Regions from separate parts of the Alkalibacillus sp. S2W genome, predicted to be linked through region 3. Evidence: riboswitches for the same ligand, from Rfam matches in the RefSeq annotation. Region 3 holds a riboswitch; each other region holds the start of a gene.
What was found. A riboswitch is a leader RNA that binds a small molecule or an ion and turns the genes downstream of it on or off. The one in region 3 is predicted to bind thiamine pyrophosphate.
Positions count from the first base shown of each region.

Region 1: another riboswitch for thiamine pyrophosphate. It lies ahead of ACKXGF_RS14135 (IS3 family transposase); the one in region 3 lies ahead of ACKXGF_RS05430 (IS30 family transposase).
Region 2: another riboswitch for thiamine pyrophosphate. It lies ahead of ACKXGF_RS01860 (YkoF family thiamine/hydroxymethylpyrimidine-binding protein); the one in region 3 lies ahead of ACKXGF_RS05430 (IS30 family transposase).

Region 1 covers NZ_CP177234.1:2,734,403-2,736,728, forward strand. The annotation lists gene ACKXGF_RS14130 (YhgE/Pip family protein) at 1-307, opposite strand, end outside; TPP riboswitch at 675-777, shown strand; one part of gene ACKXGF_RS14135 (IS3 family transposase) at 931-1,303, shown strand; one part of gene ACKXGF_RS14135 (IS3 family transposase) at 1,303-2,255, shown strand.
Region 2 covers NZ_CP177234.1:332,599-334,924, forward strand. The annotation lists gene ACKXGF_RS01850 (ABC transporter ATP-binding protein) at 1-285, opposite strand, end outside; gene ACKXGF_RS01855 (ECF transporter S component) at 275-880, opposite strand; gene ACKXGF_RS01860 (YkoF family thiamine/hydroxymethylpyrimidine-binding protein) at 891-1,481, opposite strand; TPP riboswitch at 1,578-1,680, opposite strand; gene ACKXGF_RS01865 (HD domain-containing protein) at 1,792-2,326, shown strand, end outside.
Region 3 covers NZ_CP177234.1:986,643-988,968, forward strand. The annotation lists gene ACKXGF_RS05425 (acetyl-CoA C-acetyltransferase) at 1-567, shown strand, start outside; TPP riboswitch at 747-848, shown strand; gene ACKXGF_RS05430 (IS30 family transposase) at 1,091-2,161, shown strand; gene tenA (thiaminase II) at 2,310-2,326, shown strand, end outside.

The sequences.
Region 1 (2,326 bases), 1.0 Mb from region 3:
ATTTCAGGTTTTCCATTGCCTTTTCACGATTTGTAAAATGCCAATTCATTGAATCATTACTCTTGAGTTCATTAACAAGATCGGCGCCAACGTTAATTTTTTCGTCTCTAATCTGACCCCCATCATCTTCATTGACAACAGCTACTGGAATTTGGTCGGTTTGCCCATAAGGATCCCAGGAAGCCTCAATATTAAACCATGCATATAATGATGGTAATATGATGAGACCTCCAATCAAAATAGCTGCCACCCAATTACGTATTATGTTCGTCATATCATTCGAAAAAACATTCCAACTATTTTTCATGTGTATACCTTCTTTATTCTTTATTATTTAAAAGTCTTAATCTCAAGTACTCTTCATATATCTTAAAGAGAACCTAACCGAAAGAAAAAGCACCTGGTTTGAAAACTAAATCTCTTTCCTATTTTACTATAATTTCAACCAGATAGCATTCGTTCTTGTTCTGTCCAGTCTTTAATTAACACAAAAGTGATAATTACCATAATAAGACAACATGTGTCCTAAGTGCAAAATCTGAATGCACATAAATCGCTTCTCCATCTCTATATTAACATAATAAAAATGCTCAACTAGGTATTAAAAACTCTACACACTTACTTTTATATTTGTTTGACAAAAAAATAAGATACGATTTAAATAAAAGAATAAAATATCCCACTAGGGATGCCAATAGGCTGAGATAAGAATTATTTCTTAATCCCTTATAACCTGATCTGGATTATGCCAGCGTAGGAAAGTGGAGATGGAATATACATAGTGTCTTCATGTATCAAAACCACTCCAAATTTGAACTATACCCTGAATAAGGACACTGATAAAAAGTGCCCTTATTCAGGGTTTTTGTGTTTCATGACCTTGAATATCCATTTATAATCGAATTAACTAATACGAGCGGGGTTATAAACATGTCTAAAATTATTTTTAGCGAATCACAAAGAAGAGAACTAGAATCCAATTCCAATATCATCAAGGTTTCAGATCGTTCTATTTCTTATTCACCTGAATTTAAAGTGAAAGCTGTAAAGGAAAATGAGCAAGGAAAAGGGCCGCATCAAATCTTTGTTGAACATGGATTCGACTTATCCATTATTGGGGATAAAAAGCCCAAAGAATGTATCAAGCGTTGGCGAGATATGTTTCAGAAGTATGGAGAAGACGGTTTCTTTACAGAACGGCTTGGGAAATCGGCAACAGGACGTCCTTCATCGAAAGAGCTTTCTTCTGAAGACAAGCTAAAGAAAGCTGAAGCGCGCATTGCGTATCTGGAGGCAGAACTAGACTTCGTAAAAAAGCTAGAAGAACTCGAAAGGCAGTCGAAGAAGAAATAACAATATCCGACAAATTTCGATTGATTGAACAAATGGTTAGAGAGTATGGTTTTCCTCAGTTAATTCAATATTTTTGTGAATTAGCAGACGTCAGTCGATCGGGTTATTATAACTGGTTGAAATCAGACGAAGCTCGTCAACAAAAAGAACGACAAGATGAGGTTGCCTATGAGCTCATCGAGAAAATACACAGCCGATATAAAGGAAAAGTTGGCGCTCTCCAAATCAAAATGATCTTAGAGAATGAAGATAACATTGGGATGAACCATAAACGCATCCGCCGCATTATGAAGAAGTACAATCTGATGTGCACCATTCGCAGAGCGAATCCTTATAAACAAATCGCTCAGACAACGCAAGAGCATCAAACGTGCGATAATAAATTAGAACGTCAATTCGATCAACAAGAACCGCATAAAGTCCTCTTAACGGATATCACTTATATCTACTATGCGAAAGGACAAAAAGCTTATTTATCCGTTATTAAAGATGGGGCAACACGAGAGATTTTAGCTTATCACCTCTCGACCTCTTTAAAGATGGACATTATGTATACAACACTTGATAAGTTAGTGAAGCGTGAGGAGTTTGTCGCTCATTCAGACTGTCTCATCCATTCCGACCAGGGAATGCATTACACTCATTCTGAGTTTCAAAAGACAGTAAGAGGCCTAGGCGTAGATCAGTCGATGTCTCGTCGTGGTAACTGTTGGGATAATGCGCCGATGGAGTCTTTCTTTGGGCACATGAAAGTTGGCATTGATTTTAAAGCATGTTCCTCTGTTTTTGACGTGAAGCAAGCAATTGAAGATTACATGACGTATTACAACCATGGTCGATATCAATGGACCTTACAAAAAATGACCCCGGCACAATACCGAAGTCACCTATTAGCATCCTAGCGCTTTTTATTAAACTGTCCATTTTTAGGGTTACAGTTCATGAAAGTGAACGTTTCTTTCACAACGAGCGG
Region 2 (2,326 bases), 650 kb from region 3:
GTCTTGAAAAACGATGCCAATTTGTTGATTAATCTGGCCTTTTTCAAAATCATGAACAGGTTGACCACGGAAACGAATCACCCCTGATGCAGTGCCTTCAACTGAATCAGGATATAATCCGTTTAAACAAAGCGACAAGCTAGACTTACCCGATCCACTCGGGCCGATTAAAAGTGTTGTTTCATTTTCATATAACGTAAAATTTAGTTGGTTCAGAAGTGGTTCGTCTAACGTCTCGTAGCTAAAGCTGTAGTTGTGAACGGATATGACGGGACTAAGCTGCATCTTGGTCACGGTTTTGTTGACGCTCCTTTCCTAACGCGTAGCCACGAAGAACACCTGTTTTCGCCAATTGGTCGCTAATCCACTTACCGAGTAGAGCCATGATCAGTATGCTACTTATAATGCGTGTGATCAGCATAACGCCAACTAACCACGCTTCATATGCAAAGAAACCAGATGAATAGAAATGCCAAGCGAAGCTAATGATTGCGGTTAATACAGCAGCTAATATTAACACTCGCTTCCGATAATCTTGCCATTTCGTCACAGCAAATGCACTTTCGGCGCCTAGTCCTTGAATAGCTGCACTGATTATAAGTTGTGGGCCAGCTGGACTTCCGATTAAGATTTGAACAGTCCCAGCGATTAACTCTGACATAAAGGCTGCGCCAGGTTTGCGAATAATATAAGCAGCAATAATCGAGACAATGAACCAAATGCCATAAATAAATTCATAGCCAAGAGGTCCAATGCCAAAAGGTGTTAGAGCGCCAACAAGTCCCTGGCCGATTCCAAAGGCTAATAGATAGATTACCGCAAATACGACGCCTAATACCGACAGCAAAACAATTTCTTTCAGTTTCCATTGTTTAGTCATAGTTTACCCCCTATTTATTTGACGGACTATTTGCCGAAATAGTAAAGGTCATTGTTGTGTGTGATACTTCTTGCTGGACAGCTTCGAACGCATCTTGTATCGCATCAAATATCGCTTGCACATCACCATCAAGGCGCGTCATATAATGGGCGGCACTGACATCAACGCCGCGTGCTTTGGACAGATCAATTTGTTCATAGATTTTGTCCATATAGTCCTCCCGTCCAAGCGGGTGAATTGCGAACTTACAACCAGCACGTTGTGGAGCATTGGCTAATTGAGGAGCGTTCACTGGTGCATCTGATTCTGCCATATAGACGTCAGCTTCATTATCTCCAGGGCACCCGATCGAATAAGTGCCTGTCATGGCAACATGTTCACCAGTTTTAGCAGCGTGTAAGAAGATTGCTTTGGTCACATCAAAGATATGCACGATTTTGCCCCTTACACAAGTTGTGACATCATCAGTTTCCTTCCATACTTTCGATTGGTCAACTTCATCCAGAGCGGACAAAAGAATATCGACAAAGTTGTCGCTCATTGGGTAGAGCGTGAATTGAACCCCTGCAATACGACTTGTGTTGCACTGTTGATTCGTCATGACGAATCGCCTCCTTATAAAGTGTCTGTTTATAACAAAAAAACTGCATCCCGTGGGAATGCAGTTCAGCTATTGTGTCGTTACACTTATGGTAGATTAAGCTTCACTGCACTTCCCCACGCTAGTATTACCTAGTTCGGGTCTTGAGGGTCAGGTCCAACCTTCTCAGCCACTTGACGTAGCTCCCCTAGTGCATGATCATCACGTATGCAGTTTTGTTATACTTACATCATAATAAATAAAAGCATGATTGTAAACGTCTAAGATTGCTAGTCTTTGTCGACGGTCATGTCATGAAGGGTGATATTGAGTGAATGAATGGGAGCAGCAAGTGATTCAGAATACGGAAAAATTCGTCCATCGTAAATTAGTTTCTGAGGGTTCTGGACATGACTGGTGGCATATCCAGCGTGTCGTTAACAATGCCAAGCAAATAGCTGATACAGTTGATGTTGATAGGTGGGTTGTCGAAATGGCGGCTTTATTACACGATCTAATTGATGATAAAGTCACCTCCAATGTGGCGGAGAGTCGACAAGACCTCATGAAATGGTTAGAAGATCAACGCGTTTCAGAGCAACAAATTGACCATATATTTGCCATCATCGATACGATTTCATTCAAGCATGGTTACAAGACATTACCGAGCCGTGAAGCGGAAGTCGTCCAAGATGCAGACCGATTAGATGCAATCGGCGCCATTGGTATTGCCCGAAGTTTCACCTATGCAGGGTCTAAAGGCCATCTCATCCATCATCCCGAAGAATCACCACGCGAAACTATGACAGAAGATGAATACCGCCATGAAACCAATACGGCGATTAATCATTTTTATGAAAAATTAT
Region 3 (2,326 bases):
ACAAGTCGTAAAGGGAGTCTTGAAGTGGAGCAAGATGAACATATCAAACCAGATTCATCAGTTGATGTGCTGTCTGGTCTGAAGCCTGTGTTCAAAGAAGATGGAACCGTAACGGCTGCGAATTCATCTGGCATCAATGATGGTGCAGCAAGTGTCGTCGTTGCTGGTGAGAAAGCAGTTCGTGATCACGGACTTTCACCCATGGCTGAGATTAAAGCTTGGCACGTAGCAGGTGTGGACCCAACAGTAATGGGGATTGGTCCAGTACCTGCCATTAATGGAGCTTTGAAAAAGGCAGGTTTACCCCTTGATGATATGGATTTAGTTGAAGTGAATGAAGCGTTTGCTGCACAGTATTTGGCAGTGGAAGCCGAGCTTGGGTTAGACCGCAATAAAACAAATGTTAACGGTGGTGCGATTGCATTAGGGCATCCTGTTGGTGTCAGTGGCACACGCATCTTATTGACTGCTGCTTATGAGTTAAAACGTCGCGGAGGTAAATACGCCGTTGTTAGCTTATGTATTGGCGGTGGTCAAGGTATTGCGATGGTGATTGAGAATCAATAAATAGGAAATCAGTCTTGTGGTGAGCTCACTAAAAAATGTGAGTATTCATGAATGGCAAAGTCGATTCCAAGGTTCCTTTATCGACTTTGTTATAAAATAACAGTAATTAAGAGTGAAAAATGGTTAACATAATGTCAGAGTTTTGTTAATATAAATTTAACAAGCAAATAATTTTAATGTAACAAAGCTAGGGGTGCCATTTAATTGGCTGAGAGGAATGATTCCGACCCTTTGAACCTGATCTGGTTTGGACCAGCGTAGGGAAGTGTAGTTGCTCGGAGTTTATTGGATTGTGAATTATGTCCAAGATTATCCAAGTCAACCACTTTCTTATGTCTGGTATAAGAAAGTGGTTTTTTATTTGGAAAATGACGTGATTCAGCTAGATTATTCGTTATTTTCTAAATTAAATATAAAAGGTGGATTTTATAATGAACTTAGCCACTTAAGTCATAAAAAACGCCATGTGAATTTCATGTTATATTGAAGTTAACCACAACACTCAATAAAGGAATGAAATCACATGACGCCATTTAATGATAACATGCCCCGCACTAAGGGCAAACACTTAAGCGCGGATGAACGGTCAAAAATCCAAGTGTTAAAGCAGGAAGGCTATTCTCACCGTCAAATCGCCAAAGTATTAGGCTGTGCGCCGCAAACAATCAATAATGAGATTAAACGGGGTTCGGTGACGCAAGCAAGAGAACAGAAACAAAATGGCAAAACATACCGCTATACGCATCCCGTTTATTTCCCAGATGTCGGCCAACGTCAGTACGAAGAAAATCGGTTAAACTGCGGGCGTATACCGAAATGGGTTGGTATCCCTACATTCATAGAATGGGCGGATACCAAGATGCTTCAGGACGGATGGTCTCCAGACGCTGTCGTCGGTTATTTGAAAGTCCATTTTCCGTATGCCCAAGCCTTACTACCGTGCACTACCACACTCTATCATTGGATCAACATCGGCATTATGCGGACGAAGAATATTGACCTGCTTGAGAAAGTCAGTCGCGCACCTAGAAAGACCGGGCGGCACGGTAAAGAAAATAAGCGCAAGTTAGGTACTTCCATTGAAGAGCGGCCGAAACATATTGAAGACAGAGCAGAGTTCGGACACTGGGAAATTGATACGGTACTGGGCGTTAAAGGTGAAGATGATGAGGTATTACTCACCTTGGCCGAGCGTAAAACACGGTTTGAATGCGTTATTAAAGTCGACCGAAAGGATGCATCATCGATTTCAAAAGCCGTTCAGTCACTGGCCGAGCGAACCGGCACAGACATGCGCGCCATGTTTAAAACCATCACGTCAGATAACGGGTCGGAGTTCAGCACGTTAGAAACGGATTTAAAAGAAACGACCCAAGTCTATTTTAGTCATCCCTATGCATCTTATGAACGCGGCACCAGCGAAAATCAGCACAAATTGATTCGACGGTTTATACCGAAAAGTCACCCCATCAGTCAAGTGAGTCAGCAACAAACCTTACGCGTACAAACGTGGATGAATACCTATCCGCGGAAACAGCTCAATTATCGCACGCCACAGGAAGCACTCATGACAGAGGTCAAGGCAATAGCTTAGATAGTTGTGACATTTCGCTCCCCCCTAGGGGGGAGAGCGTCAACTCTCTTCATCTATTCACAATCTCCCCATAGCAGGGGCTGGCCCAGTGGCTAACTTGTACTTGAAATTTAGGATTAAATATAAAATAATCTTGGAGGGATAATGTATGAAATTTTCAGATTT